Regions from separate parts of the Streptomyces sp. NPDC001401 genome, predicted to be linked through region 2. Evidence: riboswitches for the same ligand, from Rfam matches in the RefSeq annotation. Region 2 holds a riboswitch; each other region holds the start of a gene.

What was found. Region 2 has a riboswitch for cyclic di-AMP ahead of ACFY10_RS18930 (transglycosylase family protein). Riboswitches for the same ligand answer to the same signal wherever they lie in the genome.
Region 1: another riboswitch for cyclic di-AMP. It lies ahead of ACFY10_RS18070 (NlpC/P60 family protein); the one in region 2 lies ahead of ACFY10_RS18930 (transglycosylase family protein).
Region 3: another riboswitch for cyclic di-AMP. It lies ahead of ACFY10_RS36105 (NlpC/P60 family protein); the one in region 2 lies ahead of ACFY10_RS18930 (transglycosylase family protein).

What each region holds. Positions count from the first base shown of each region.
Region 1 covers NZ_JBIAWI010000004.1:608,706-619,082, reverse strand. The annotation lists gene ACFY10_RS18085 (NlpC/P60 family protein) at 7-1,068, opposite strand; gene ACFY10_RS18080 (hypothetical protein) at 1,521-1,874, shown strand; gene ACFY10_RS18075 (tellurite resistance/C4-dicarboxylate transporter family protein) at 1,852-2,826, opposite strand; gene ACFY10_RS18070 (NlpC/P60 family protein) at 3,064-4,227, opposite strand; cyclic di-AMP (ydaO/yuaA leader) riboswitch at 4,236-4,406, opposite strand; gene ACFY10_RS18065 (ScyD/ScyE family protein) at 4,668-5,747, shown strand; gene pcrA (DNA helicase PcrA) at 5,871-8,357, shown strand; gene ACFY10_RS18055 (M23 family metallopeptidase) at 8,463-9,890, opposite strand; gene ACFY10_RS18050 (lipase family alpha/beta hydrolase) at 10,172-10,377, opposite strand, start outside.
Region 2 covers NZ_JBIAWI010000005.1:100,994-111,370, forward strand. The annotation lists gene ACFY10_RS18900 (class I SAM-dependent methyltransferase) at 1-1,244, opposite strand, end outside; gene ACFY10_RS18905 (NAD(P)/FAD-dependent oxidoreductase) at 1,423-2,808, opposite strand; gene ACFY10_RS18910 (exopolyphosphatase) at 3,253-4,209, opposite strand; partial or broken gene ACFY10_RS18915 (DUF501 domain-containing protein) at 4,417-4,818, opposite strand; gene ACFY10_RS18920 (septum formation initiator family protein) at 4,844-5,320, opposite strand; gene eno (phosphopyruvate hydratase) at 5,434-6,720, opposite strand; gene ACFY10_RS18930 (transglycosylase family protein) at 7,021-7,707, opposite strand; cyclic di-AMP (ydaO/yuaA leader) riboswitch at 7,711-7,881, opposite strand; gene ACFY10_RS18935 (transglycosylase family protein) at 8,077-9,057, opposite strand; gene ACFY10_RS18940 (cytochrome P450) at 9,276-10,377, shown strand, end outside.
Region 3 covers NZ_JBIAWI010000013.1:215,723-226,099, forward strand. The annotation lists gene ACFY10_RS36065 (carbohydrate kinase family protein) at 1-909, shown strand, start outside; gene ACFY10_RS36070 (MFS transporter) at 998-2,551, shown strand; gene ACFY10_RS36075 (VOC family protein) at 2,557-2,988, opposite strand; gene ACFY10_RS36080 (DinB family protein) at 3,090-3,725, shown strand; gene ACFY10_RS36085 (LuxR C-terminal-related transcriptional regulator) at 3,741-4,490, opposite strand; gene ACFY10_RS36090 (SDR family NAD(P)-dependent oxidoreductase) at 4,745-5,491, opposite strand; gene ACFY10_RS36095 (hypothetical protein) at 5,712-5,897, opposite strand; gene ACFY10_RS36100 (hypothetical protein) at 5,902-6,120, shown strand; gene ACFY10_RS36105 (NlpC/P60 family protein) at 6,124-7,605, opposite strand; cyclic di-AMP (ydaO/yuaA leader) riboswitch at 7,614-7,788, opposite strand; gene ACFY10_RS36110 (DUF5997 family protein) at 8,122-8,499, opposite strand; gene ACFY10_RS36115 (LysR family transcriptional regulator substrate-binding protein) at 8,558-9,343, shown strand; gene ACFY10_RS36120 (hypothetical protein) at 9,412-10,278, shown strand; gene ACFY10_RS36125 (TerD family protein) at 10,305-10,377, opposite strand, start outside.

The DNA.
Region 1 (10,377 bases), on a different contig from region 2:
CGAAGCTCACACCACCCGCGTGGCCCCCGCGAACGGCATCTCGTCGATCGGTGCGATCCGCACCGGCGCCGACGGATTCGGGGCGTGGATCATCATGCCGTTGCCGACGTAGATGCCGACGTGGCTGATGCCGGAGTAGAAGAACACCAGGTCGCCCGGGGCCAGTTCGGAGCGGGACACGCGGCGGCCGGCGTCGATCTGGGCGTAGGTGGTACGGGGCAGGGAGATGCCCGCGGCGCGATAGGCGGCCTGGACGAGGCCCGAGCAGTCGAAGGCGTCCGGGCCGGTCGCGCCCCACACATAGGGGCTGCCCAGCTTGGAGTACGCGTACGAGAGGGCCGCTGCGGCGCGGGAGCCGGGCGCCTCGGCGGTCGCGGATCCAAGGGGCGCGAGGCCCTCCCGGCCACCCGTGGCCGACCGTGAGGCGCGGCCGGTGCCGTCCCCGAGCCGAGCGCGCTCTGCAGCCGACAGCCGGGACATCAGCCGCCGAGCCGCATCCAGCTTCCCGTTGATCGTCTTCTGGTCCCGCTTCAGCTCCGCCTGCCGCGCCCTGAGCCCGGCCAGCTCGATGCGTGCGGCCCCGCGCAACTGCTCGATCTCCCGCAGCTGTTCGCGTACGCCCGCAACGGCCGCCGCCTGCCGGGTGCCCGCCCGGTCGACGAACTCGGCCCCCTCGAGATAGTGGTCGGGGTCGTCCGACAGCGCGAGTTGCAGCGCCGGGTCGAGGCCGCCGTCGCGGTACTGCGCCGCGGCCATCGAACCCAGCTCGTCCCGCGCCGAGTTGAGCCCGTCCGTCTTGCGCGCCGCCTCGTCCCGCAGTGTCGACAGCCGTTGCTCGGCGGCGTCCGCCCGCTCCTTCGCCCCGTCGTACTTCTGGGTGGCGACCTCCGCCTCCTGGTACAGCTTGTCCACCTCCGCCTTGACCTGCTCCGGCGACAGATCCGGCTCGGCGTGTCCGGTCCCCTCGAAGCCCGTGGCGGTCGCCGCGCCCGCCAGCGCGATCGTGAAGGCGGTCCGGGCCGAACTGCCGCTGAGCGAGCGCCGACTGGGCCTGCGGTGCGCTGCCACGTGGACTGCACGTCCTTTCGTACGACCGCCCGTTCCGGGGCGGCTTACGCGTCCGGCGGCGGCCCGCACAGGGGGAGCGGGCCGCCGCCGGACCTTCTCGGCGGTGGTGGCCGGCTGCCGCCCCTGGCCCGGGCGGCGGTGGGGAGCCGGTCACCTGGTGGAGGACGCTAAACCTGACTGTGTCGGCTCGGTAACGCGATGTGCGGAAGTGCCCCCGGCGGATCGCCGCGTGACCGTACCCGACCGTGATCCAGGACTCGCGCCGTCGACTTCACGCAGTGCGCTGACCGATGTGGCGGTTCCGGGACACGTGCGGGTGGCGGAGTGCTATGGGCCGCATGTATGCGGGATCCGCCTATGGGATCCACCTATGGGGTCCCGGTATGGGATCCAGGTATGAAGGACGGGGCGGTGTCCGGCGCCCCATGCGCCCCTGTTTAAGCTCCGGCCTCATGGACGTACTCATCCATCTCTTCGTCGGCCTGCACATCATCGGCATCGCCGCGCTTCTCGGCGGCTTCCTCACCCAGATGAAGGCGATGTGCCGCGGCGAGGCCCGTTTCGTCCCGGCGATGCTGCACGGCGCGCTGACGATGCTGGTCACCGGCGCGATCCTGGTCGGCCTCAACCAGGCCGACGACCATCACGTCAACAACATCAAGATCGGCGTGAAGCTGGCCCTGCTGATCGTGATCCTCGGCCTGGTCTATGTGAAGCGGGACGACGAGAAGGTCGACAAGAGCCTGTTCGGGCTGGTGGGCCTGCTCACCACGGCGAACATCTTCATCGCGGTGCTGTGGACCTGATGCCGGCGCGGGCCGCGGCGACAGCCCCCGCGGCGACGGCCACCCACGCCGCCACCGCAATCCACAGCAGCACCCGCCCGGGCCCCTTGAGCCACGGGACATCCAGGGCGGCGGCGACGGACAGCACGGCCGCCGCCGTCATCCCCATCGGGAACACGGTCGCCCAGCGGCGCACGTCGTAGCCGCGCCGCGGCCGGAGGGCCTCGGCGACGAGCAGTACGGCGTACCAGGCCAGGCCGAGCGCGAGCAGCGCGACGGTGACCGAGCGCAGGACACCGCGGTCGTCGTCGTTCCACAGGTACAGGCGCGCGCTGTCCGCGGCGACGAGCTTCGATCCGGCGAGCGCCGAGATGGCGAGCGCGCCGCCCGCCATCCACTGGTCGCCCGGCCCTTGCCTCACCTGTCGCAGGTCGAAGAGGGCCAGCGCACAGCCGTAGAGAACGAGCCCGAGCCAGAACAGCACGAGCGCCGCATGCGCGAGCCATGCCGTCGCCTCGGCCCCGGCGAGCGTGGCGCCGAGCACCGCGAGCCCCTGCGTGGCCACACAGCACAGGAAGACCGCGCCCGGCATGTGACGTCGCCAGTGCCGTACGGCTTCGACCAGCAGCCCCGGCCACAGCACGGCCGCCAGTGCGAGCAGGGCCTCGGCGAGGGTCTGCCGTCCCAGGGCGGAGAACCGGGTTCCGAGCACGGCGGTCGCCGCGACGGCGGTCAGCGCGCCCGGCGTCCCCGCCTCCGCCCGCCACCTCTCCCGATCCCGCATCAGACGGACGCCGAAGTCCGCCGCCAGCCCCGCCCAGGCTGCACAGGCCAGGACCAGGAAGACCCGCGACAGAACCTCGTACCCCGTCAGATGCAGCCCGACCGACAGAATGCCGGTCGCCATCACGGCGGACCCGGCCGCCGGCGAACGCTGCGCCCACCAGGCGCGGAGTGAGGTCGGTCCGGACATGGGGCCGATGCTAAGGAGCGCGGCGCGGGTTGAGGGCGGGCCACGCGCGCGGGTACGGCGAAATACGCGCGGGCGCGGGGCAGGAACGGGCGCGCCGGACAGGAGCTGCACGCCGGCGACTCAGGGAAGGCGCCCTCCGCGGAACTCCCGGAAAACGGCCCGCACGCGCGCGTGCATCACAAACTGCCTCCACGCGCGCGTGCACCGCTCCCCGGTGTCGCAGGGCTCACCGGTGCCTCAGGCGGGCCGCACCACACTGTGGATGATCGATTCGCCGCCGTAGTAGACCGACTCCTCGCGGACGTAGGCGCCGGGCTTCGGGGCGTGGATCATCATGCCGTTGCCGATGTAGATGCCGACGTGGCTGATGTCGTCGTAGAAGAAGATCAGGTCGCCGGGCTGGGCGTCGGTGAGGGAGACCGTGGTGCCGGCGTTCACCTGGTCGTAGGTGGTGCGCGGGAGGGAGACGCCCGCGGCCTTCCAGGCGGCCTGGGTGAGGCCGGAGCAGTCGTAGGAGTCGGGGCCGGTGGCGCCCCAGACGTACGGCTTGCCGATCTGCGCGCGGGCGAAGGCGAGCGCCTTCTCGGCCTTGGTGGCGTACGAGGAATCGCTGGTGGAAGTGGATCCCGAGTCCGTGGAGGAGCTGCCGCTCTGATCCTGCTGGGCAGCGGCCTCCGCCTTGGCCTTCTCCTCCGCCGCCTGCTGCTTCGCGAGCTCCGCGGCCTTCTGGGCGGCCTCTTCTTCCTTCTTCTTCTGGATCGCCGCGAGCCGCGCCTTCTCCTCGGCGGTCAGCTTCGACAGCAGTTCGCGCGCGTCGGAGAGCTTCTTCTGCACCGTGGACTTGGCGGTCTGCAGACTGCTCTGCGTCTCGGTGAGCGTCTGGAGGCTCTTGGAGGCCTCCTGACGCTTCTTCATCGTCGCGGACTGCTCGGTGAAGTAGTCGTCGACCGCGCTCTTCTGGCGGGAGGTCAGCCGCCCCATCAGCTGCGTCTGGTCGAAGTAGTCCTGCGGGGAGTCGGCGAGCAGGAAGGTCGCCGTGTCGGGTGCGGCGGCGCCGGTCCGGTATTGGGCCGCGGCGAACGAACCGAGCTGCTCCCGCTCTTCGTTGAGCTTCTGAGTGCGCTTGGCGACGTCGTCGAGGAGGGTGTCGACGCTCTTGCGCTGCTGCGTGGTCTTCTCTTTGGCCGCGTTGTACTTCTCGGTGGCCGACTCCGCCTGGCGGTAGAGGTCGTCGACCTTCTTCTCGACTTCTTCGAGGCTGGGCTTCCCGTCAGCGGCGGGGGCGGCATTGGCCGACTGGGACAGCAGGGCCACCGAGGTGAGGGCGGCCGTGGCGAGGGCGGGGGTGCGTATGCCTGCTACGCGCGTACCCGCGGGGCGCGACTTGCGGTGCGACGCCAAGGGAGGCGACTCCTTCCATGCTCCGCCTACCGAGTTAGCTGTCGGGTTCGGGCGGGTGGTTCGGAAGGGTTGCCCTACGGTCCGTTCCCGAAAGGGAGTCGGACCGATTCACCCCAAGGTCGGTGTGGGTCCCCGGCTCCGGATGCGCGGCGGCGCGCCGGACTCGGCGGAGGCCGCGCGGCCCGGCGACGTTCGCCGGTGGGGGTCGTGCGGCCTGCCCGGAACGGTAGCCAACTCGTGTGGCCTCTGTGAAGGTTGATGTTCGATATGCCCGATACATTTTCGTGACCTTTGGTCAGGACGTCGCAGGTGGTCGTCAATCCGGAGGGATCTGCACCGACTTGTGCGTATTTTTGCCGGAGTGATGACGTCCGACCGCTTCCGGACGCTAACTTCCAGCCAGTCGCGGTCAGGTGCCGCGGCAGGTGAGGGGGTACGCCATGAGAAAGCGCACAGCACTCGTCATGGGCACATCGGCCGCCCTGGCCGCCACCGCGGGCATCGCGCCCGCGAGCGCCACCGGCGGACACTCCGGCGGCAGGCCGGTGATCCGCGTGATCGCGACCGGCCTGGACAACCCGCGCCAGCTCTCGTACGACAACGGGCACCTGTACGTCGCCGAGGCCGGCCGCGGTGGCAAGAAGTGCCTGGGGCAGGGACCGGAGGGCCCGACGTGCATAGGTCTCTCGTCGGCAGTCACCAAGATCTTCTGGGACGGGGGTGCCTGGAAGCACTACCGCGTGGTCGACGGCCTGCCCTCGGCGGGAGCGCCCGACGGCGGCTTCTCGGTCGGCGTGGACGGCGTCTCGGCCCTGAACGGCTGCGTCTGGGGCGTGGAGACCTGGGCCCCGCCGGAGGCCGGCGTGCCCACCACCCCGCCCTGGAACAAGCTCGGCAAGCTCCTGTCCATCGAGCGGGGCAAGGCGAGGATCGCCGCCGACATCTCCGCCGTAGAACTGAAGTACAACCCGCACAAGGCGTCCGTCGACTCCAACCCGTACGCCGTCCTCGCCCTCCCCGACGGCCGCAAGATCGTCGCCGACGCGGCCGGGAACGACCTGATCGAGGTCTCCCCGAACGGCAAGGCCCGCCCGTTCACGGTCTTCAAGGACCATGACAAGCACGAGGCCGTCCCCACATCCCTGGCCCTCGGCCCCGACGGCAACCTCTACGTCGGCGAGCTGAACGGCGAGCCCAAGAAGCCCACCGCGCGCGTGTGGAAGGTCGACCCCTGGAGCGGGAAGATCCTCGGCTGGAAGTCCGGCTTCGGCTCGATCACGGGCATCGCCTTCAACGACGACGGAGATCTGTACGTCAGCCAGCTCTTCGCCGGCGTCGTGACGAAGGTCTCGGGCGGCACACGTACGAACGTGAAGGTGCCGTTCCCGGCGGGCATTGCCGTCGACCCCTGGGACGGCAAGGTCTACGTCTCGGCCTGGTCGATCGCGGACCGTGACGGCACGGTCCTGGAGGGCAGGAAGACGCCCGGCGGCCAGGTCTGGAAGATCCTCGGCTTCTGAGCTGCGGGAGGCCGGAGGGCCGGGTTCCGGGAGGCCGGTTCCCGGCCCTCCGGGTCGCTGAATCCGGCGATGTTCTCAGGGCGGCGGCGGGCTGTCAGTGGGGCGCCCTAGACTCGGAGAGCGATGAGCAGCCTCTTTGACGACAGCTTCCTGGCGAACCTCCAGGCCCCCCGCGGGCACGAGGAGGAACCTCCGCCGCCGCCCGAGGACGATCATGGACCGGAGCCGGTTCCGGACGATCTGTTCGGCGGGAAGTTCGACGTGCCACCGGACCGGGACGCCTACTACCGCGACGGCGCCCCCCGCCCGGCGATCGACCCGGCCGCGCTCCTGGACGGGCTGAACGAGAACCAGCGCGCGGCCGTCGTCCACTCCGGCACCCCCCTGCTCATCGTGGCCGGCGCCGGTTCCGGCAAGACCCGCGTGCTCACCCACCGCATCGCCTACCTCCTGGGCGAGCGGAATGTGCATCCGGGCCAGGTCCTCGCGATCACCTTCACCAACAAGGCCGCGGGCGAGATGAAGGAGCGCGTCGAGCAGCTCGTCGGCCCGCGCGCGAACGCGATGTGGGTGATGACCTTCCACAGTGCGTGCGTGCGCATCCTGCGCCGGGAGAGCAAGAAGCTCGGCTTCACCTCGTCGTTCTCGATCTACGACGCCGCCGACAGCAAGCGCCTGATGGCCCTGGTCTGCCGCGACCTGGACCTCGACCCCAAGCGCTACCCGCCGAAGTCCTTCAGTGCCAAGATCTCGAACCTGAAGAACGAGCTGATCGACGAGGAGGACTTCGCCGCCCAGGCCGCCGACGGCTTCGAGAAGACCCTCGCCCAGGCCTACGCCATGTACCAGTCGCGGCTGCGCGAGGCGAACGCCCTCGACTTCGACGACCTGATCATGACGACGGTCAACCTGCTGCGCGCCTTCCCGGACGTCGCCGAGCACTACCGCCGTCGCTTCCGCCACGTGCTCGTGGACGAGTACCAGGACACCAACCACGCCCAGTACGCGCTTGTACGCGAACTCGTCGGCACCGGCGCGCACGCCGAGGACGTACCGCCCAACGAGTACGACCTGCAGCCCGCCGAACTGTGCGTCGTGGGTGACGCCGACCAGTCGATCTACGCCTTCCGCGGCGCGACGATCCGCAACATCCTCCAGTTCGAAGAGGACTACCCGGACGCGACGACGATCCTCCTGGAGCAGAACTACCGCTCCACGCAGACCATTCTGAGTGCGGCGAACGCGGTCATCGAGCGCAATGAGTCCCGCCGCCCCAAGAACCTGTGGACGAACGCGGGCGCGGGCGCGCGCATCACCGGCTACGTCGCGGACACGGAGCACGACGAGGCGCAGTTCGTCGCAGACGAGATAGACCGCCTCACGGACTCCGCCGAGGCGAAGGCCGGAGACGTCGCCGTCTTCTACCGCACCAACGCCCAGTCCCGTGTCTTCGAAGAGGTCTTCATCCGCGTCGGCCTGCCCTACAAGGTCGTCGGCGGCGTCCGCTTCTACGAGCGCAAGGAGGTCCGGGACGTCCTGGCCTACCTGCGGGTGCTGGCCAACCCCGAGGACTCGGTGCCGCTGCGCCGCATCCTGAACGTCCCCAAGCGCGGCATCGGCGATCGCGCGGAGGCGATGATCGACGCCCTCGCCCAGCGCGAGAAGATCAGCTTCCCGCAGGCGCTGCGCCGCGTCGACGAGGCGTACGGCATGGCCGCGCGGTCGACCAACGCCGTCAAGCGGTTCAACACGCTGATGGAGGACCTCCGCACGATCGTCGAGTCGGGCGTCGGCCCGGCGACCGTCCTGGAGGCGATCCTCGAACGCACCGGCTATCTCGCCGAGTTGCAGGCCTCCACCGACCCCCAGGACGAGACCCGCATCGAGAACCTCCAGGAACTCGCCGCCGTGGCCCTGGAGTTCGAGCAGGAATCCGGTGAGGGCGAGGCGACCGGCGGGCTCTCCGACTTCCTGGAGCGCGTCGCGTTGGTCGCCGACTCCGACCAGATCCCGGATGAGGACGAGGACGGTTCCGGAGTCATCACCCTGATGACCCTGCACACCGCCAAGGGCCTCGAGTTCCCGGTCGTCTTCCTCACCGGCATGGAAGACGGCGTCTTCCCGCACATGCGCGCCCTCGGCCAGACCAAGGAGCTGGAGGAGGAGCGGCGGCTCGCGTACGTCGGCATCACCCGCGCGCGTGAGCGGCTGTACCTGACGCGCTCGTCGCTGCGCAGCGCATGGGGGCAGCCGTCGTACAACCCGCCCTCGCGCTTCCTGGAGGAGATCCCGGCGCACCACGTCGACTGGAAGCGGACAGGCGCGACGGCACCGGTCCCCTCCGGCCCGGCGTCGGGTGTGGCGGCCTCCCTGTCGTCCTCCCGCTCGCGCTCCTCGGCATCGGGCGCGTCCGGCTTCGCCACGAGCCGGGCCTCCGACAAGCAGGTGGTCTCGCTGGCCGTCGGCGACCGCGTCACGCACGACCAGTTCGGACTCGGCACGGTCGTGGCCGTGAAGGGCACGGGCGGGAACGCCGAGGCGACGATCGACTTCGGCGACACCAAGCCGAAGCGGCTGCTGCTGCGATATGCGCCGGTGGAGAAGTTGTAACTGGCGGTGACTTACAGCCCGTCTGGGGGCACCCCCTCTGGGGGAGTTTGAGGACGAGGCCGTTCAGGCCGAAGCGGGGTCTGGGGGCGCAGCCCCCAGGGGCTTCTACGTCGGGTCCAGCCCATGGCTCCGCAGCCACGGCAGCGGGTCGATCGCCGAGCCGCCGCCCGGCCGGACCTCGAAGTGCAGGTGCGGGCCGGTCGAGTTGCCCGAGTTGCCGGAGTACGCGATCGGGTCGCCGGCCTTCACGGTCGTACCGGAGGAGACGCGGTAGCTGGAGAGGTGGCAGTACCACGTCTCCGTACCGTCCTTCGCGGTCACTATCATCATGTTCCCGTACGCGCTGTTCCACTGCGTGCGGACGGTGCCGTCGGTCGCGGACATCACCGTCGTGCCGTACGAGACCGGGAAGTCGATGCCGGTGTGCACGGACATCCAGTTGATGCCGGCCTGGCCGAAGTAGGCGCTGAGCCCCTTCTGGGTGACCGGAAGGACGTACTTCGGGCGCAGCCGCTCCTTGCGGGCCGCCTCAGCCGCTGCCTTCTTCTTCTCGGCCTCCTGCTGGGTCTTGAGGTCGATGCGCTCCTGCGTACGGCTGGCCCGGTCGGCGAAGTCGTCCGCGCCGGCGGAGAGGCTCTGGATCTGGGTGTCCAGCTTGTTGTTGGCGGCGGAGGGTTTCACCGCATGCGCGTCCGAGGCGGTCGTCGAGGTGTCCTGGTCGCCGGTGAAGGTGCCCACGGAGGCGGCGGCGATACCGGCCACGCCCATCACACACGCCGAGGGCACGGCGATGGTCAGCAGCGCGGACCGCTTGGCGGGCGCGCGGCGGCGGGAACGGGCCCCGCTTCGGGAGGCGGCGCGCGATGCCGGAGCCGGCGTGACCTCTTCCTGGTCGTCGAGGAGCGGGGTGAGAGAGGGCTGCTCTCCGACGGCGTCCAACTGGCCGTCGTCCGGGACGGGTTCGCCGTACGAGCCCTGATCGGCCTGCTGCTCGTAGTCGTCGGCGGGTGCGGCGGTGGCGCCGCCCTCCGGGCTCTCGGAGTTCCACTGCGTGGCGTCGTACGCCCCGGTGTCGAAGGCCTGGGTGCCCCATTCCCACTGCTGGGTCTGGTCGGCGGGAGCGCCCGAATGATCGGGCTGCAGCCAGGCGTTCGCGTCCCACTGACCGGAGACATCATGTCCGGTGGACTGTGGCGGGATGACAGAGAGCGGCTGGTAGGCGGTGGTCCAGGCGGTTGTGTCGTACACGCCGGTGTCATAGGCGGCATGGTGCTGGGCCGCATACGCGTCGTAGTTCAGGGTGTGGTGACTGCTGGTGGCCCAGTGGCCGGAGTCGTACGAACCGGTGCTCTCGCCCGGGAGGCTGCCGAACAGGGGGTCTGCGGCGAAGGTCCCGGTGGCGTGGCTGCCGGTCGCAAAACCGTTGGAGTCGTAGCCGCCGTACGTGGTGAAGTCGCCGTACTGGGCTTCCTGCGTGCCGTACGACGCGTAGTGCGCCGAGGCGGCGTCGGAAGCCGGGGCCGGGGTAGTCATGGTCCCCGACGGGTGACGGTCGTTCACCAACTTCTCTTTCGCCTCGACAACAGGGGCTGCCAGAGCAGTGCGGTGACTGTACCCGGCGGTATGCGGGCTCGACAATCTTCAACAGGTTTCGTGCGCGCAGGAAACGGGCATTCGGCCGTGTTTCGGGGGAGGGTGGGCACGGCTTTGGCCCTGTGTTCGAAGAATGTTCGAGGCCGAATGGCTGTCGGAAAGGCGTTCGCGTGCTGTCCGAGCGCCGTCCGAGGGCTGTAAGCCGCCTGTACGGGACGCGGTCACGCCACTGTCAGGCCGCCGGCATGGGCGGCGGCTTCGGCTCCTGTTCGCTCGGCGTCGAGGGCCTGGCGTATCCCGGCCGCGACGGCGGGGTGCACGGGCAGGGCGAGATGTCCGATCCCGCTCACCCGTACGTTCTGCACCATCAGGTCGGGGTGGTCGACACAGGCGGTCTCCAGCGGGTCCATCAGGTGGTCGAGGTCGC
Region 2 (10,377 bases):
GCCAGCACCTGGTTGACGCCGATGCGGTTGCGCTCGAAGGCCAGGGCGCAGGCGGCCATGTACAGCCGCCAGACGCGGGCGCGGCCGGGCCCGGCCAGCCGCATCGCCCGCGGCCAGTCGGCCTCCAGGTTGGCCACCCAGCGGCGCAGGGTGAGCCCGTAGTGCTCGCGGATCGCCTCCACGTCACGCACCTCGAGCCCGGCGCGCTCCAGCTGCCCGACGGTGCTGCCGAGGGGGGCGAGTTCACCGTCGGGGAAGACATAGGCGTCGATGAACTCGTCGACGCTGTACGACGATTCGTCGCGCTGCGGACGGCGCGCGATCTGGTGGTTGAGCAGCCGCCCGCCGGGCTTCAGCAGGCGGTACAGCTCCTCCGCGTACTCCAAGTACCTTTCCTTGCCCACGTGTTCGGCCATGCCGACGGAGGCGATGGCGTCGTACGGCCCGTCGGGGACGTCGCGGTAGTCCTGCACCCGGATCTCGACCCGGTCGGTCAGCCCTTCGCCCGCGACGCGCTTACGGGCGTACGCGGCCTGCTCCTGCGACAGCGTGATGCCGACGACGCTCGCGCCGTGCTCGCGGGCGGCGTGGATGGCCAGGGAGCCCCAGCCGCAGCCGACGTCGAGAAGCCGCTGACCGGGTGTCAGGCCGAGTTTGCGGCAGATGAGTTCGAGCTTGTCGCGCTGGGCGTCCTCGAGGGTGGCGCCGGGGGTGGTGTCGGGGTTGGGCCAGTAGGCGCACGAGTAGACCATCGACGGGCCGAGGACGATCTCGTAGAAGTCGTTGCCGACGTCGTAGTGGTGGCTGATGGCGCGCCTGTCGCTGCGTTTGGTGTGCAGATGGGTGCGGGCCCTGCGGACCTCCTCGCGGGGCGGGGCGAGCGGCAGCGGGAGCCCGGCGACCTTCACGAGGCCGCGTGCGGCGGCGCGCACCTCGGGGTCGCGCAGCATCTGCAGCAGGCTCCTGGCGTCCTCCCCGCGCTCCCACACGAGCTCCGACATCAGATCGAGGGTGGCATAGAGATCCCCCTCGATGTCCAGGTCCCCGGCGACCCAGGCCCGGGCCAGCCCCAGCTCCCCCGGCTTGAACAGCAGGCGCCGTACCGCCCGCCGATTCCGCACGACCAGCGCCGGTGCGCCCGGCGGCCCTGCCTGCGAACCGTCCCAGGCGCGGATGCGCACCGGGAGCGGTACCCCCAGCAACTGTTCGACGAGGCTCTTCAGCCGCAGTGCGGCGTCGGCCATGGCGCACACCTCCGTGACAACGCTCCCGGAATGTCCAACACCACGTATAAACAAAATGGCGTGGCTGCACAGTCCCCCGTGCGCGTGGAGCTGTGCATTTTTCACCCGGGAAACGCCGAAGGACCCCCTGCACCACGGATGGCAGGGGGCCCTTCGGCGGTTCAGCGACCGGAGCCGGTCAGGAGGCCTTCGCCTCGGTCTTCTCCGGCTTGGCTGCCGCAGGCGCCGGCATGGGCTTGGCGGCCTCGTAGAACTCCTCGCGCGGGTGCTCCATCGCGCCGAGGGAGACGACCTCGCGCTTGAGGAACATACCGAGGGTCCAGTCGGCGAAGACGCGGACCTTGCGGTTCCAGGTCGGCATGGCCAGACCGTGGTAGCCGCGGTGCATGTACCAGGCGAGACGGCCCTTGAGCTTGATCTTCATCTTGCCCATGACGATCATCGCGACGCCCTTGTGCAGGCCGAGACCCGCGACGGCGCCCTTGTTGCCGTGGCTGTAGTCCTTCTGCGGGAAGCCCCGCATACCGGAGATCACGTTGTCGCCGAGGACCTTGGCCTGACGCAGGGCGTGCTGGGCGTTCGGCGGGCACCAGGCGTTCTCGTTGCCCGCCTTGCGGCCGACGAGGTCCGGGACCTGGGCGTTGTCGCCGGCGGCCCAGATGTAGTCGGTGCCCTGGACCTGGAGGGTCGGGGCGCAGTCGACGTGACCGCGGGGGCCGAGCGGCAGGCCGTAGCGGGACAGAACCGGGTTCGGCTTCACACCGGCGGTCCACACGACGGTGTTGGAGTCGACCTCGAGGCCGTTCTTCAGCACCACATGCCCGTCGACGCAGGAGTCCATCGAGGTGGAGAGGTAGATCTCCACACCGCGGCTCTCCAGGTGCTCCTTGCCGTAGGCGCCCAGCTTGGGGCCGACCTCGGGGAGGATCTTGTCGGCGGCGTCGACGAGGATGAAGCGCATGTCCTCGCGGGACACGGTCTTGTAGTACTTGGCCGCGTCGCGGGCCAGGTCCTCGACCTCACCGATGGTCTCCGCACCGGCGAAGCCGCCGCCGACGAAGACGAAGGTGAGCGCCTTGCGGCGGATCTCCTCGTCGGTCGTGGAGTCGGCCTTGTCGAGCTGCTCGAGAACGTGGTTGCGCAGGCCGATGGCCTCCTCGACGCCCTTCATACCGATGCCCTGCTCGGCGAGGCCGGGGATCGGGAAGGTGCGGGAGACCGCGCCGAGCGCGATCACCAGGTAGTCGAAGGGCAGCTCGTACGCCTCGCCGACCAGCGGCGCGACGGTGGCGACCTTGCGGTCCTGGTCGATGGTGGTGACCCGGCCGGTGAGAACCTCCGCCTTCGGCAGCACGCGTCGCAGCGGGACGACGACGTGGCGCGGGGAGATGTTGCCGGCGGCGGTTTCGGGAAGGAAGGGCTGGTAGGTCATGTACGACCGGGGGTCGACGACCGTGACGGTCGCCTCTCCGTAGCGCATCTTCTTCTGGATACGCCGAGCTGCGTACAGGCCTACGTACCCACCGCCTACTACGAGGATCCTGGGACGCTCCGTGGTGCTCATGCCATCGAGTATCCACCTGCCCCAGGGGGGTCGCTCGTGCGCCCCTTCACAAGCTCTTGCAGGGGGTGTGTTATCCTCCGCGGCTCGCTGACACGGGCCGTGTCGCGGCGGGGGTCTCACGGGGCGGTACGTCCCGTTGTCAATGCCGCGTGAGCTGCCTCTCCGCGTCGCCGGAGGTGTCGTGAGCCCTCCGTAACACCTCCCGGTGAGCGCCCTCCAGGGAAGCTTCCCACACCTCTTCTGAACACGTTCAAGGGGTTGTTGGGACCCCGGAAGGCCCAACCGGCCCCTTTTCGTGCTTCCACGAGGCGGAATTCCTTGTGAAGAACTTCACGAACTTTCCTGGCGGCGTGTCGCCGAGAGGCCCCGAAAGGCCCCCCGGGGCACGCTCATACGCTATCCGACCTGCTCGTCCGAGAGCTACCGATCGGTAATAAGAGAGAGCTACGCCACCGACCACGCGATGCCGTCGAGGATGTCGTGCTCGCTCACGACGACCTCCTCGGCCCCGATCCGCTCCATGATCGACAGCAGTACGAGGGCCCCCGCGGCGATCACGTCGACGCGCCCCGGGTGCATGGAGGGGACGGCCGCGCGCTCGACGTGGGTGGAGTGCAGCAGCCACCCGGTGATCTCGCGGACCTTGTCGAGGGAGATCCGGGAGTGGTGGATGCGCTCCGAGTCGTACTCGGGCAGCTCCTGCGCGATCGACGACACCGTGGTGACGGACCCGGCGAGCCCGACCAGCGTGCGCGCCTCGCGCAGCGGGACCGTCTCCTCGGCGAGGTCGAGGGCCCGCTCGATGTCGGCCCGCATGGCCGCGATCTGCTCCTCGGTGGGCGGGTCGGTGACCGCGCCGTCCTGCACGAGGTGCCGCTCGGTCATCCGCACGCAACCGACGTCCACCGAGCGCGCCGCGCGCACATGGTCGTCGCCGACGACGAACTCGGTCGAGCCGCCGCCGATGTCGACCACCAGGTAGGGACGGTCGAGGTCGTCACGCCCCTTCAGTTCCTTGGTCGCCCCCGTGAAGGAGAACTCGGCCTCCTGCTCGCCGGAGATGACCTCGGGCTCGACACCCAGGATGTCCACGACGCCCCGTACGAATTCGTCGCGGTTCGAGGCGTCCCGGGAGGCCGAGGTGGCCACGAACCGCACCTTGTCGGCGCCCAGTTCGCGGATCACGTCCGCGTACTCCCGGCACGCCGCGAACGTCCGCTCCAGCGCCTCGGGGGCCAGCCGGCCGGTCCGGTCGACGTCCTGGCCGAGCCGCACGATCGTCATGCGCCGGTCGAGCTCCAGCAGTTCGCCCGTGGCCGGGTTGACGTCCGCGACAAGCAGCCGGATGGAGTTCGTACCGCAGTCGACGGCGGCGACCCGGCTGAAGCCCTCGGGAACCATCGGCTTGTACGCGAAGAAGCCGCTGCGGATCGCGGCGGGGTCGGTGACCTCGCCCTGCGCCTCGCCGGGGAGCTCGTCCGCCGGGTCGGGCGCGTGCAGCGGCTGCACGCACGGACCCTTGAGCCACCACTCCGGCAGCATCGCGATCGCCTCGTCGCCCAGCGGGTTGACGCCCGGGCCCGCGGCCAGGGAGTGGCCCACCAGGACGTGCAGGCACTTCACCCGGTCGGGCATGCCGCCCGCGCTCGGGAAGCCCTCCAGGACCTCGATGGCGTCACGGCGCGCGATGTAGTCCTCGTGTGCGGCGCGGTACGCGGCGGCCAGCTCCGGGTCGGTCTGCAGCCGCTCCGTCATCTCCTTCATGACGCCGTTCGCCTCCAGCGTGCCGATCGCCGAGGCGGCGCGCGGGCACGTCAGGTAGTACGTCGTCGGGAAGGGCGTGCCGTCGGGCAGCCGCGGCGCGGTCTCCACGACGTCCGGCTGGCCGCAGGGGCAGCGGTGCGCGATGGCACGCAGCCCGCGCGGCGGCCGCCCGAGCTGCTGCTTGAAGGCCTCGACGTCGGCGTCGGTGGGCTCGGTGCGCGGGGTGGGCGGCGGGGGCGTATCCATGCCTGTACTGAATTCCTCTGTCGGTTCACTGGGCGGAGGCGTCGGACTTGTCGACCCCGTCCCAGACGTTCGTGTACCAGGGGCGGTGGCCCGCGCCCTGCTCGAAGCGCGACTGCTTGGCCACGTTCGGGTCGATCACGACGTAACTCGTCTCCCCGGGCAGCACATAGTGCAGGCGCAGCCGGATCTGCTGCTCGGCGTACTCGTCGTCCTGCCAGCGCGCCTTGAGGTCGCGCAGCTGCTCGACCCGCGCCTTGGCCTGCTCCTTCTGCCGCTGGAGATCGGCGATCTGGGAGCGCTGGGAGACGTACTGCCTTATGGGGTACGCGAGGGCCACGACCAGCGAGCAGAGCACCAGGGCGAGCAGCGCCGCCCGGCCGGTCAGCCGGGATCGGCGGGCCTGCCGTTTGGTCTGGGAGCGGTAGACACGGGCCGCCGTCTGCTCGCCCAGCAGCCTGATCCTGGTCGCGGTGGAGAACCGGTCCCGGTCCTTCACGGCCATGTTCCCCGCCTCCCGTCACACGCGCGTACGTCCCCGCACACGGTACGGGACCGGTACGGGGACGTACGTACGACTGGCGCAGGCTTAACCCTTTACGGTTCAGCCCTTGATGCTCAGCCCTTGAAGCGGGGGAACGCCGAGCGGCCCGCGTACTCCGCGGCGTCGTCGAGGATCTCCTCGATGCGCAGCAGCTGGTTGTACTTGGCGACACGGTCCGAGCGGGCCGGGGCGCCGGTCTTGATCTGGCCGCAGTTCACCGCGACGGCGAGGTCGGCGATGGTGACGTCCTCGGTCTCGCCGGAGCGGTGGGACATCATGCACTTGAAGCCGTTGCGCTGGGCCATCTCGACGGCGTCCAGGGTCTCGGTCAGCGAGCCGATCTGGTTCACCTTGACGAGCAGGGCGTTGGCGGTGCCCTCCTCGATGCCGCGGGCCAGGCGCTCCGGGTTGGTGACGAAGAGGTCGTCGCCGACGATCTGGACCTTGTCGCCGATCCGGTCGGTGATGACCTTCCAGCCGGCCCAGTCGTCCTCGTACAGCGGGTCCTCGATGGAGACGAGCGGGTACGCGGAGACCAGCTCCTCGTAGTACTCGGTCATCTCGGCGGCCGAGCGGGACTTGCCCTCGAACTCGTACTTGCCGTCCTTGTAGAACTCGGACGCGGCGACGTCGAGCGCGAGCGCGATCTGCTCGCCGGGGACGTAACCGGCCTGCTTGATGGCCTCGATGATGAGGTCGAGCGCGGCGCGGTTGGACTCCAGGTTCGGGGCGAAGCCGCCCTCGTCGCCGAGGCCGGTGGACAGGCCCTTGGTCTTCAGCACCTTCTTGAGGGTGTGGTAGACCTCGGCGCCCCAGCGCAGGGCCTCGGAGAAGGACTCCGCGCCGATCGGGGCGATCATGAACTCCTGGATGTCCACGTTGGAGTCGGCGTGCGAGCCGCCGTTCAGGATGTTCATCATCGGAACGGGCAGCAGGTGCGCGTTGGGGCCGCCCAGGTAGCGGAAGAGCGGGAGGTCGCTGGCCTCGGAGGCGGCGTGGGCGACGGCGAGGGAGACGCCGAGGATGGCGTTGGCGCCGAGGGAGCCCTTGTTGTCGGTGGCGTCCAGGTCGAACATGGCCTGGTCGATCAGGCGCTGCTCGGTGGCGTCGTAGCCGACCAGCTCCGGGCCGATCTGCTCGATGACGGCGAGGACGGCCTTCTCGACACCCTTGCCGCCGTAGCGGTTGGGGTCACCGTCGCGGAGCTCGATGGCCTCGAAGGCGCCCGTGGAGGCGCCGGACGGGACGGCGGCACGACCCGTGCTGCCGTCGTCGAGGCCGACCTCGACCTCGACCGTGGGGTTGCCTCGGGAGTCCAGGATTTCCCGGGCTACGACGACGTCGATGGACGGCACGAGCATCTCCTTCATGGATGTGACGCGGCTGCGGCAGTAGCGCAGTGGCTCTGCGAGACGAGCCTAACCGCCTCAGGCCGATCGGCCACGTTGCCGACCACGCCTTGGGCAGAACCGAGAGTAAATTGTTTCCGAACGGAACAAAGCGTGGGGGCAAAAAGAACCCCGCCCCGGTGCGTACGGGGGAAGACGCACCGGAGCGGGGAGCCCGTGGGGACGGGGGAGGCCCTCACGTGTCCTCCATGCTGGAGGACACGGCTGTCAGGGCGCTGTGGTTCAGCTACCAGCCCTCTGTTGCCCGAGCTGCTACTTGAGGTGCAGCTGCTGGCCCGGGTAGATGAGGTTGGCGTCCTCGACGATGTCCTTGTTCAGCTTGAACAGCTTCTGCCAGCCGCCCTTGACGCCGTGCTTCTCGGCGATCGAGCTGAGGGTGTCGCCCTTGACGACCTTGTACTCGCCGTCGCCCTTCTTGACCTTCTTGCCGGTCGGGGTGGTGACGGTCTTCGTCGACTTCTTGGCCGTCGGGCGCTCGGCGGAGCGGGAGGCGCTCTGCTCGGAGGAGTGGCTGCTGGTGGAGGACGAGCTGCTGGAGCTGCTCGACGCGCTGCCGCCGTTGTAGGCGGCGCCGGACAGTCCCGTGCCGCAGACCGGCCAGGCGCCCTTGCCCTGGGCGGCGAGGACCTTCTCGGCGACGGCTATCTGCTGCGCCTTGCTGGCCTGGTTGGCGGTGGAGGCGTACTGCGTGCCGCCGTACGCGGCCCAGGTGGAGGCGGAGAACTGCAGGCCGCCGTAGTAGCCGTTCCCGGTGTTGATGGACCAGTTGCCGCCCGACTCGCACTGGGCGACGGTGTCCCACTCGGAGGCGGTGGCGGCGGAGGCGCTGCCGGCCGCCATCAGCGGGGCGGCGATGGCGACACCGGTGACGCCGGCCAGCGCGGCGACGCGGGTGGCCTTGGACGGACGGCGGTGCTTGCCCTTGCCGGAAAACAGCATGGTTCATCCCCTCACCGACGCCTGCGAGGTGAGCTGTCGGGTTCGGGCCGGTTGAGTTGCCCGGCCGTGCCCTCGCTTGCACGAGGCACGGCTACACCCCTAGCCGCCGCCGTCAACTGCCCGGTGCGGCACTTACCTTGGGTCCCCCGCTCCTGCCTACGGCGCTGTTAAGCGACGACTGTTCCCGTACGGCCGCTGGCAGGATTCGGCGTTGCGGCAGCCGGGGCTCGTGGTGACGAGCGGTGACGACGGTAGACATGCGATCCGCCGAATTTCAAAGACGATCAGGGCTTCTGAGACTCATCCCACACTTTCACCAAACCGGACATTCAGCGCGAAGTGTGACGTGAACTCCCGCTGCATTTCGCCCTATTCGGCACCCACTTGCAGGGTCTGACCGGCGACGATGTGGTTCGGGTCGGTACCGATGGCCTTCTTGTTCTTGGCGTAGAGCGCCCGCCATCCGCCGTCCAGGTCAAGGGAGTCGACGATGGAGGCGAGAGTGTCGCCGGCATGGACGGTGTACGTGTCGCCCGCGCGACTGCCGGCCTTGGTCTCACCCTTGGTCTCGCCCTTGGTTTCGTCGGCGCTGGCGCCGCGGTGGCGGCCGGTGCCGATCGCTCCGGTGTCGACGAGGCTCCAAGAACCCACCGCCTGCTCGGACTTGTCCGAGTCGTCCCCGTTCGCCTTGTCTGTGGACGAGCTGTCGCCGCCCTGTGAGCCGCCCGAGGCTTTCTCGGACGGCGAGGTGGAGGGCGAGGCCGATGTACCGGATTCGGCGGAGTTGTCCGTCGTGTCCGTGGAGGCCGAAGGGGAGGTGCTGGAGGACGAGTCGGAGGACGAATCCGACGAAGAGGACTCATCGGAAGCGCCACTCGACGAGTTGGACAAGCCGGTGGAGTCGGATGAATCAGATGAGCCGGACGAACCGGAACCGCCGTCCAGCACACCCGTGTCGACGTCGGCCGAACCCGAGTCCTTGGTCAGCCCGGAGGTCAGTCCGCAGGTGTGGAAGGCGCCGACACCCTGGTCGTCCAGGAGCTTCTCGGCGACGGCTATCTGCTGGTTGCGGCTGGCCAGGTCGGCGCTGGGGGCGTAGTCGAGGCCGCCGTACTTCTCCCAGTTCTCCTGGGTCAACTTGAGCCCGCCGTAGAACCCGTTGCCGCTGTTCTCGCTCCAGGAGCCGCCGGTCTCGCACTGTGCCACCTTGTCCCACGTGGTGCCGTCGGCGGCACTGGCGCCGCTCGCGGCGAAGAGCGGGATCGCGATGGCGGAGCCGGTCACTCCGGCAGCGACGAGGAGAGCCGGAGCCTGGCGGGGGCGACGGTGTCGACCGTTCCCGGAGAGCATGCGGAGACCTTTCGCGAGACAGCAGTGACCGCGCGGCGCATGACACCGACAGGCGTTCGATACCACCGCGCTGGTCCGTGAACGTATCCGCTGCCGATCACTTGTCACAAGTTAATGCCGCGTAGATCACGTGAAGATCACAGACTTGAGCGCGTGTCACCTTTGACCGGTTCACTGCGGCGGCGCATTCACGGGCGGGCTCCGGATACGGTCGTCCTGTGAACGTCCCGAACACCGCTCCCGAACTCTTCACCTGGGAATTCGCCGGCGACCCGTACCCGGCCTACGCCTGGCTGCGCGAGCACTCCCCCGTCCACTGGACGAAACTTCCCAGCGGGGTCGAGGCATGGCTGGTGACCCGCTATGCCGACGCGCGCCAGGCCCTCGCGGACGGGCGGCTCTCGAAGAACCCCGCGCATCACGCCGAGGACGCGCACGGCAAGAGCAGGACCGGAATCCCGGGGGAGCGCAGCGCCAATCTGATGACGCATCTGCTCAACATCGACCCGCCGGACCACACCCGGCTTCGCCGCCTCGTCTCCAAGGCGTTCACCCCGCGCCGGGTGGCCGAATTCACGCCGCGCGTACAGGAGTTGACGGACGATCTCATCGACCGGTTCGCGCCGCACGGCGAGGCCGACCTGATCCACGACTTCGCCTTCCCCCTCCCCATCTATGCGATCTGCGATCTGCTCGGCGTCCCGCGCGAGGACCAGGACGACTTCCGCGACTGGGCGGGGATGATGATCAGGCACGGCGGGGGCCCGCGCGGCGGCGTCGCCCGCTCCGTCAAGAAAATGCGCAGCTATCTCGCCGAACTCATCCACCGCAAGCGGGGCGACCTCGGCGAGGACCTGATCTCGGGTCTCATCCGCGCTTCCGACCACGGCGAACACCTCACCGAGAACGAGGCCGCCGCCATGTGCTTCGTGCTTCTCTTCGCCGGCTTCGAAACCACCATCAATCTGATCGGCAATGGGACATATGCGCTTTTGCGCAATCCCGAGCAGCGGCACCGGCTGCAGGAGTCGATCGAGCGCGGTGAGACCGCCCTGCTCGACACCGGTATAGAGGAGCTGCTCCGCTACGACGGCCCGGTCGAACTGGCCACCTGGCGCTTCGCCACCGAACCGCTGGCCATCGGCGGGCAGCGCATCGCCACCGGAGACCCCGTCCTGGTCGTCCTGGCCGCGGCGGCCCGCGACCCCGCCCGCTTCTCGGAGCCCGACACGCTCGATCTCTCCCGCCGGGACAACCAGCACCTCGGATACGGCCACGGCATCCACTACTGTCTCGGCGCCCCCCTGGCCCGCCTCGAAG
Region 3 (10,377 bases), on a different contig from region 2:
GTGCACGTGCTGGACGTACTGGTACGGCCGGTGGAGGAGATACCCGAGGGCCAGGGCGCGACCCTCGTGGACGACATCCGGATGACCGCCGCAGGGACGGCCGGCGGCACCGCCCTCACTCTCGCCAAGCTGGGCGCCCAGGTGCGCACCGCCGGCGCGATCGGCACCGACCCGACCGGCGACATGCTCGTCCAGCTCCTCAACAGGGCAGGAATCGACACCGGGTTGCTCGTCCGCCGCATCGACACCTCCACCTCGGCGAGCGTCCTGCCCATCCGCCCCAACGGCGACCGCCCCTCCCTCCACCTCCTCGGTGCCAACATCACCTACGGCCTCGACGACGTGCCCTGGGACGCGGTGGCCGAGGCCACCCACCTCCACCTGGGCGGCCCCGAGCTGATCGGTGCCGACGTCGCCTCGCGCATCCTGGCGCACGCCAAGGAACACGACGTGGTCACCTCCGTGGACCTCCTCGCCCCCGGCGAGCTCGGCACCTTCGACCAGATCGAACCGGTGCTCCCCTATGTCGACTTCCTGCTGCCCAACGACGACCAGGTCCTCGGATTCAGCGAGGAGGAGGACCTCGTGACGGGCGCGAAGAAGTTTCTGGCCGCCGGGGCCGGTCTCGTCGCGGTCACCCGTGGCGGCGACGGCGTGCTCCTGGTGACGGCCGAGGGCACGGAAACGGTCCCCGCCTTCGCGATCGACGTCGTCGACACGACCGGCTGCGGCGACGCGTTCTCGGCCGGTTTCCTGCGCGGCGTGAGCCTGGGCCGCACGCCCCGCGAGGCGGCCGTACTGGGCAGCGCCGCGGCCGCGCTGGTGGCGCAGGGGCTCGGCAGCGATCACGGGGAATTCGACCTGCCCGAGGCCGACGAGTTCGCCATGACCCACAAGACCCGCACATGACGTCGGTTTCGCGCATCGAGTGGTGACGGCCCCGGCAGGAGCGTACGGTCGAACAGTGGACGGCACCGTTCACTGAGAGCGACGCACTATGAGCAGCAGCCCGCAGCCGACCTCCGCATCACAGGCCGCCACCCGCGAACCGGGCGGCGGCGGAAACGGCATGGCGCTGCTGGTCATCGCGTCGTGCCAGCTGATGGTGGTCCTGGACATCACCATCGTGAACATCGCGCTGCCGCACATCCAGAGCGCCCTGGACTTCTCCACCACCAGCCTGTCCTGGGTGGTCAACGCCTACACCCTCACCTTCGGCGGTCTGCTGCTGCTCGGCGGGCGGACCGGCGACATCCTGGGCAGGCGGCGGATGTTCATTTTCGGCGTGCTGCTGTTCGCGCTGGCCTCCCTGCTGGGCGGGCTCGCCCAGAACTCCGGCGAACTCCTCGCCGCACGCGCCCTGCAGGGAGTCGGCGGCGCCATCGCCTCCCCGACCGCGCTCGCCCTGATCAGCACGACCTTCCGCGAGGGCCCGGACCGGAACCGGGCCTTCGGGGTGTTCGCCGGGGTCTCGGCGGGCGGCGGGGCCATCGGGCTGGTCGCGGGCGGAGTCATCGTCGAGTGGCTGAACTGGCGCTGGGTGCTCTTCGTCAACGTCCCGATCGGCGTGCTCATCGCCCTCGCCACGCCCCGCGTGATCAAGGAGTCCGAACGCCACCCGGGCCACTTCGACCTGGCCGGCGCTCTGACCTCCACCGTGGGCATGGTGCTGCTGGTGTACGGCTTCATCAGAGCCGCCCAGGAGGGCTGGCGGGACCCGCTCACGCTGGCCTCGTTCGCCGCGGCCGTCGTGGTCCTCGCGACGTTCATCCTGATCGAACGGCGCTCCAGCCAGCCCATCACGCCGCTGCACATGTTCGCCGACCGCAACCGTGCGGGCACCTACGGCATCATGCTGAGCCTCGCCGCCGCGATCTTCGGCATGTTCTTCTTCCTCACGCTCTTCGTGCAGGACGTACTGGGCTTCAGCCCACTGGCAACCGGGTTCGCCTTCCTGCCGGTCAGCGCGGTCATCGCCGTCGGCGCCGGGCTGGCCTCGCGGTTCCTGCCGAAGTTCGGACCCAAACCCTTCATGGTGGTGGGCGCCGTTCTCGCGGCGGCGGGCCTGGCCTGGCTGACCCTGACCGACGTCCACTCCACCTACGCGGGCAGCATCCTCGGCCCGATCCTCGTCTTCAGCCTGGGCATGGGCATGGAGTTCGTCTCGCTCACCCTCATGGCGCTCTCCAACGTCCCCGTCCAGGAGACCGGCGCGGCCTCCGGACTCCTCAACGCCACCCAGCAGGTGGGCGGTTCACTCGGTCTGTCCATCCTGGTCACCATGTTCGGCACGGCCAGCACCAACGAGGCCCACAAGCAGATCCCGCGTTTCCTGGCCCAGGCCACCCCGGCCGAACGCCTGCGCTTCCGGCACACCGGGCAGCTCCCGCGCCCCTGGTCCGACCATGTGCTCACGTCCGGGATCTCGGCGGCCTTCATCATGGCGGCGATCTTCACCGTCCTCGCCGCTCTGATCGCCCTGGTCGTCATCCAGGTCCGCCCCTCCGACCTGGAACGGCTCAAGGGCGGGACGGGGCCCGGGCCGGGCTGAGCACCTCAATCGGCCGAGACCGACTCCCCGCCCCATTCCTCCGGCGCGACATCCGCGAGTGTCTCCGAGAACGTCCACTGATGACCCGCAAGGTCCTCGGCGGTGTACTGGCGTTCCCCGTACTCGAAGTCGGTCGGTTCCATGACGATGCGTGCGCCGTGCTCCCGGGCCTGCTCGCAGTGGGCACGGGCGTTGTCCACGCGCACCATCACGGAGTGCGTGACCTCGCCGGGGCGCGGGGGCCGGCGGTCCTTGCGGGTGTCCCCGACGATCACGGCGCCCTCGCCGAACCCGAGCTGTGCGCGGTGGTCCTCGCCGATCCGCACCCGTTCCACGAACCCGAAGGCCGCACCGAGCCAGGCGACGGCCGCGCGCACGTCGGGGTAGATCAGGACGGGGATGACGGTCGAGGAGGGGATGGAGCGGTTCGGCTTCATGGCCGACTCCCTGTCATCGGAAATCGAGAGGCGGGTTGCTTGCCGGTTGTGCCAGGCTAGCCGGTCAGTTCGTGCCTCCTCGGTGCGTTGACGAGTTCGCCATGGGAGTGTCGGTGACCGCATCTCGCCTGGCCCCGTTGCTGGAGCAGTTCGACTTCGCCTGCGGGCGTCTGGCCGCCCGCCTGACCGGGCCGCTGATGGACAGCGGTGACGGTTCGCACACCGAGGTCGGGCCCATGACCGATGCGGAGTACCTCTGGGAGCCGGTGCCGGACTGCTGGTCGGTGCGGCGGCGGGCGAACGGGCCGGGGCCGCGCGCGACCCTGCTGGCCGGTGCCGCGCACGGAGACTGGGGACGTGACGCCGCGGCCTACCCGCACCCCTGGCCGCCGCCCTTCACCACCATCGCGTGGCGGCTGAGCCACCTGAGCGAGATGCTGATCCTCCGTGCCGATCATACGGCAGGCGGCCACCGCCTCACCCGGGACGACTACCCCGTCAGCGGGGACGCCGCAGCGGCCGTCGCCGCCTTTGACGCCGGTGTCACGGCCTGGCGGAAGGCGCTGCTGAGCATCGACGAAGCGGCACTCGACACGGTCGGCCACTGCACCTATCCCCACGGCAGCGACCTCGAAGAGCCTTTCGTCGACATCGTGTGGTGGGTCAACCAGGAAGTCCTGCACCACGGGGCCGAGATCGCCCTGCTGCGCGACCTGTACCGCGCCCGACAGCTCTGACCGTGCCGCCACCGGTCACGGCGCGGGGACCAGCCCCAGTTGCTGGGCCCGCAGGACCGTGCTGATGCGGTCGCGGGTGCCGAGTTTGCGGTAGATCTTCTCGATGTGCTTGTGGACCGTACGGTCCGAGATGCCGAGCCGCCGGCCGATCGCCGCCGCGGTCAGGGCGTCCGTGAGCAGGAGCAGGACGGCCGTCTCCCGGGGCGTGAGAGGGCAGTCCGTGGCCGGTTCGCCGGTGGAGTGCGGGGCGGCCGTCCGCTTCCAGCGTTCCAGGAGCTGCCGCTGCTGCTCCACCGCCGCCAGCAGCGGCTGCAGCTGCTGGGCCGCGCGGACGTGGTCGTCGGTGAAGTCCGTACCGGAGCGGTAGACCATGCATCCGGTGATCGGCGTCGTCGTCCCGGGCAGCGGAATCGCCAGTACGTCGTCCGCGTCCATGATGTCGCCGATCAGCCGCGCGGTCGGGCTCGCGGACCAGGCGGTGCCCGCGGTACGGCGCGCAGTGAGGGGAGTCCTGTCGGGCCCGGCCGCGTAGTGGTGCGCGAACGGAAAACCCGCGCGCAGGAGGCCCAGGTCCTCCTCCCCGAGCCCGTCGAACTCGACGGTGACCTCGGGCGGCATGCCGACCGTGCCCTCGGCCTCGTTCCAGTCGTCGAGCTTGTAGATCAGGGTCTCGCCGCCGCACAGGCTCGGCAGGGCGCTCGCCACCAGCGGCCACAGCCGCTCCGGATCGCGTTCGTGGAGGGCGGCCACGGCCACCGACAGCATGCGCTCGTGGGCCCCGCCCAGCACGTGTGCCACGTTCTTCTCCGCTCGCTCGCCGCGTACGCAGTTGTACCCATACCGGCGACGCCTTCCGCTGCTCCAGACTGCATGCGAGCAACAGCGACGTTCTCGGATGTACTCCAGCACATCGGCCATACAGCGGCCGCAGCGGGGGGAGCCCCGGCGCCTGGGGAGGACGCCGGGATCCCCACGCCGTGCGGGGCCGCCGGCGCGGGGGACCGGCGGGCCCGCACGGCTCACACCGACGCGGGCGGATCCGTACGCATCGCATCCGAGATCGACTTGACGCCACCGTGCGCGGTAAGGCCCCCGTCCACCGGAATCTCCGCCCCGGTGATGAACGACGACTCGTCGGACAGCAGGAAGACCACCAGCGGTGCGATGTCGTCGACGCTTCCGCTGCGGCCGAGCGGGGTCTCGCGGATGGTCGACTCGCGGAAGGCGGGAGTGGCGGCGGCCGTCATCTCGGTCTCGATATAGCCGGGGTGGACGGTGTTCACGCGGATGCCCCGCGGCCCCAGCTCCATGGCGGCGATCTTCGACACCCCCCGCAGGGCCCACTTGCTGGCCGTGTACGCCACCGGATAGTAGCCGGTGAGCGCGGCGGACGAGCCCACGTTGACGATCGACGAGCCGGGCGGCATCAGCGGGGCGAGGTGCTGGATGCCGAGCAGCGGTCCGGTCGTGTTCACCGCCTGGACCTGCGCGAAGTCCTCGGGGCGCACCGCGCCGAGCCGCTCGCGCCGGATGATGCCCGCGTTGTTGACCAGCCCGTGGATCTCGCCGTACGACTCCTTCAGCTCCGCGGCCAGCTTCGCCCAGTCGCTCTCGCTGCTGACGTCGAGCGGCCGGCAGTCGCCCTCCGGCCGTACGTCGGTGGCGATCACCCGGGCCCCGGCCCGGGCTGCCGCCTCGGCCTCGGCGGCCCCCTGTCCGCGGGCCGCCCCGGTGACGACCACGATTTTTCCGGCCAGCCGCTGCATGTACTGATCGCTCACGTCGACATTGTTCACCACCGCGGCAGCCTCAGCTCGTAGTCCGGCTGGATCCGCCGCATGCAGCCGGTCGAGGGCGCCGTGGTCGTCGGCCGAGTTCCACGGGTAGTGCGTGTCGCAGGAGTGGCCGAGGGAGGGGATGGCCGCGGCGACATGGTCATGGCAGCCAGGCCCGGCGGGTGTTGTCGGTGGGACTGTTCAACGGTCATCAGGCTCCCTTCAAGGGCGCGACAGGGAGCGGGAGTTGTGGGGTCGGATTGCCCAGGGCGTGGAACAGCGCCGTCGCGAGGACCAGGCCCTCGCGGGCGATCGGCGCGAGCAGGTGCTCGTCGGGGGCGTGCTGCAGACAGCCGGGGTAGGAGCGCGGCAGCCATAGTGCGGGCAGGCCGAGCACGTCCGTGAAGACCGCGCCCAGTTGGAGGGACTCACGGTCCGCCCCGCCCTGGTCTGCGACGCGCTCGCCCCGCAGTACGAGTTCGGTCGCCTACGTCCGGGTCGAGCACCCGGTCTTCCGGCAGCACGAGGCGCAGATCCAGACGATGCTCGGCCGCCGACTCCCGTGGGCGGCCTCGCAGTTCACCGAGCTGCTGGTGTCACGGCTGGACCGACGTTCCTGAACCTCACGCAGGCCGGACCGCGATGCGGATCGCCGCCTCCCCGGCGTTGTGGATCGACTCCTCGCGGATCACCGAGCCCGGGCCGGGCGCGTGGATCATCATGCCGTTGCCGGTGTAGAGGCCGACGTGGCTGAAGTTGTCGTGGAAGAAGATCAGGTCTCCTGGGCGGCTCTCGGCGAGCGGGATCACCGTGCCGATGCTCGCCTGCTCGGCCGTGGACCGCGGCAGGGCGACCCCCGCGGCCTTCCAGGCGGCCTGGGTGAGACCGGCATTGTCGTACGACTCCGGTCCGACCGCACCCCACAGGCACGGCCTGCCGATCTGCGCCTGCGCGAAGGCGACGGCCCGGTCGGCCTTGGTGCCGGTGGGCGTCTGCGGGGTCGGGACACCCGTGTCGAGGACGGTCAGCTCCTGCGAGCGCCAGTCCTGGGCCGCAGGTATGCCCGTGTCGAGCACCGACGGCTGCGAGCGCCACTCCTGGGCCATGGACAAGCCGGTGTCGAGAACCGTCTGCTCCTGCGGGCGCCACTGCTCGGCCGCGGGTACGCCGGTGTCGAGGACCGACGGCTGCTGCAGCCGCCAGGCCTCGTCGGCCGCACGACGGGCCTGCTCCTGTGCCACGGGGTCCTGCCAGCCGCCCTGGAGCGGCTGCACGACGGCCTGCTGGGCCGTGGTGGCCCAGGCGGGCTGCGGAGACTGGGCCTCGATCGCCGCGAGCGGTGAGCTCTGCTGTGCGGCCGCCTGCCAGGTGTTCCCGGCCGGTCGAGGCTCGACGGCCGGGCGCGGGACGGAGGTCTGCTGGGCCGTGTACCGGTACAGCAGCTCGCTGGCGGCCGCGATCCTGCGTTGGCTCTCCTGCTTGGACTTCCGCAGCGAGGTCTGCTTCGACTCGGGGGCCGCCGGCAGGGCGGCGACGGCCTCCTGACGGGGTGCCGGCACGGCGGGCAGCGCGGTCGCGTGGCCGGCGGTCAGCTCGGCGACGGGACGGCGGACGCCTGCCGCGGGCAGCTCGGGCACGGGCCGCCCGGCCGCCTCCAGCTCACGGCCCGCACGACCCTCCGCACGCTCCGCCGGACGCGCGCGCCGGGTCTCGGCCGGGCGGCTCGGCGTGCGGTCGGACGGCAGTACCGCCGGGACCGTCGGGCCCAGCGACGCCCGCGCCGCGTCGAACCACTGCCTGGTGACGTTGTCGAGGTCGGGATCAGAGCGCCTGCCCCCGCCCGCCGGGGTGCCGCGCCCACGCTGGCCCGACCCCTGAGTGCGGGTCAGGTTGTACTGGCCGGTGTCGCTCTCGGCCTGGTCGTAGAGGCTGCTCACGCGCTGCCGGACGTCTTCGCGGCTGGGGCCCTCATCCCCCGTCAGGGGCACCGCGTCGGCGGTCTGCGACAGCAGCGCCACCGAGGTGAGGGCCGCCGTCGCAAGAGCGGAATTGCGCATACCGGGCAGGCCGAGGCCTCCGGTGCGCGATGGTCGATCCGGCGCCATGGGAGCCGTACTCCTTCCGTACTCCGCCTACCGAGTTAGCTGTCGGGTTCGGGCGGTCGGTTCCGGAAGGCATGCCCTACGGCCCCTGCCCTGTCGGGCAGTTGGGCCGATTCACCCCATCGTTCGGTTGGGTCCCCGGCTCCGGCTGCCACAGGGGCGCACCGGACTCGGCGGAGGCCACGCGTCCCGGCGGGGTTCGCCGGAGGAACTCGTGCGGCCTGATGCCACGCTAGCCAACTTGTGCGGCTCGTGTGAAGGTTGAAGGCCGGAATGTCCGATACGCTTTTGTGACCTTCGTCGTGATGCACCGTCAGATCCGTGCGTCGCGCACGCAACGGATCCGAACGGCAACCGACTGTCGCGGGCGGACGGCGTCAGCGCCCCAAAGGGGCGCGGGGCTGCATCGATCTGCGGCTCCGCCGCGCGGGCGCGGCCGGCCACGACGGCGCCGCAGACGAAAGGCGACATATCCCGGCCCCGCTGCGGAGCCGCACAGCGGCGCAGCCCGCGGAGCGCTCAGCGCTCAGCGTCCCGCTTCTTGATCCGCGCCGCCTCCTTGCGGACCTCGGCCTGTGTGGCCCGCTCCTTCTGCAGCCACTCGGGCTGCTCCTGCTTCAGGGCCTCGATCTGCTCGGTGGTCAGCGGCTCCGTGATCCCGCCGCGCGCGAGACCCGAGATGGAGACGCCCAGCTTCTCCGCGACCACCGGACGGGGGTGCGGCCCCTTGGCCCGCAGCTCACGCAGCCACTGAGGCGGATCGGCCTGGAAGGCGTCGAGCTCGGCTCGCGAGACGACACCCTCCCGGAATTCGGCGGGGGTGGCCTCGAGGTACACACCCAGCTTCTTCGCCGCGGTCGCGGGCTTCATCGTCTGGGTGCTCTGGTGCGACTTCATGCCGTCCAGGGTATCGACCGTGTTCGAGACCTCCGACCACGGCCGGTAACCTGGCCCGGTGACAGGCTCGGAAGCATCCCCAACGTTCCGGCTTGCGTACGTCCCGGGGGTGACGCCCGCCAAGTGGGTGCGGATCTGGAACGAGCGCCTGCCCGACATCCCGCTGAACCTCCTCGCCGTACCGGCCGCCGAAGCATCCGACGTGTTGCGCGCCGGTGACGCCGACGCGGGACTCGTACGGCTGCCGGTCGACCGTACGTTCTTCAGCGCGATCCCTCTCTACGCCGAGACGACGGTCGTCGTCGTCCCCAAGGACCACGTGATCACGGCGGCGGACGAGGTGACCGTCGAGGACCTCTCGGAGGAGGTCCTCTTCCACCCCCTCGACGACGTCTTCGACTGGGACCGGCCGCCGGGCGAGCCCGCCTTCGAGCGCCCCGCCACCACCGAGGACGCCGTGGAACTCGTCGCGGCGGGTGTCGGCCTCCTGGTCGTCCCCCAGTCGCTGGCCCGTCTGTACCACCGCAAGGACCTCACGTACCGGCCGCTGGTGGACGGCCCCGAGTCGAGCGTCGCCCTGGCGTGGCCCGAGGATGCGACCACGGACCTGGTCGAGGACTTCATCGGAATCGTCCGCGGCCGCACGGTCAACAGCTCCCGGGGCCGCAAGGCGCCGACGCCGGAGCCGAAGGGCGGGACCGGCGACACGGCCGGCGCCCGGCGCAAGCCCGCGGCGGGGAAGGCGACCGGGAAGACGGCAGGGAAGTCGACGGGGCGCAACCCGCGGGCCGGTTCCGACGTCTCCAAGGGCGCCAAGCGCAGGAAGCCCCGCCGCCGGGCATAGCCTCGGTCGGGGCGCCCTCGCCCCATTCCGATCCATCCGGTGGGGCGATGGACGGGAGGCGGGGGAGTTTGCTTCGCAAGGGGGAGCGGTCCGCAGGTGGGGCCGCGGACCGGCTGCGTGCCCGCGGACTGTGGGGCGATCGGGCCGGCCAGGGGCACGGGCAGCAGCGCGGTGCATGGTGGCGGGTGGCGGCGTTCGTCGGGCGCACGCTGCGGGGCGAGTGGCAGGGCATCGTCGTCGATCCGGTGCGGCAACTCGGACGTCGTGGGCTGCCCGCACTGTTCCTGGCGTTCCTGGCCGCCTTCGGTGTCATCTTCTTCCATGCGCTGGCGCAGCGGCCGGCCGGCGCCGTGGTGGTGCGGCTGCTCGGCGGCGTCAAGGCCGACCTGCCGTTGTGGCTGGCCCTGCTGCGCACGCCGGTGTCGCTGTACGTCCCGGCACTGGATCTGCCCGTGTGGGCGGGGATCACGCAGTTGTTCCTCGCGTTCGCGCTGGCCGAGCTCATCCTCGGCCGGGCCAGAACGCTCGTCATCTCGTACGCGACCACACTCGCCGGCACCCTCATGGTGCGCGTGATGATCGCGCTCGGTCCGGGCTGGGGCGGGCTGGGCCTGCCGCCCGGGATCGGGCAGGTGCTGGACACCGGACCGTCCGCCGCCGTCGTGGGCCTGTTCACCTATCTCGCCGTCGTCCGGCGCGCACCCGTCGTGTTCGCCCTCACCGGCGGGTCCATGGTGTGGGAGTCGATTGCCGTACCCAATCTGGCCGGCCGCGAGCACCTGATAGCCGTCGGCACCGCGATCGTCCTGGCCCTCTTCCACGTACACGGCCGCAGGCGGCCGTCCGCCCGGCCCCTCCCCCCGGTACGCCGAGCGCAGTCGCCGGGGGCGAGGGCCGGGGAGCCGTGCCCGGACGATCACGTCGCGGTCGGTTGAGCGCGTCGGCACGCACGCGACGCCGGTCAGGGCTGCGGGCTGCCGCCCATCTCCGCCGCAAAGCCCGTCGGGTCGCTGTCGAAACCTCTGACCGTCTCC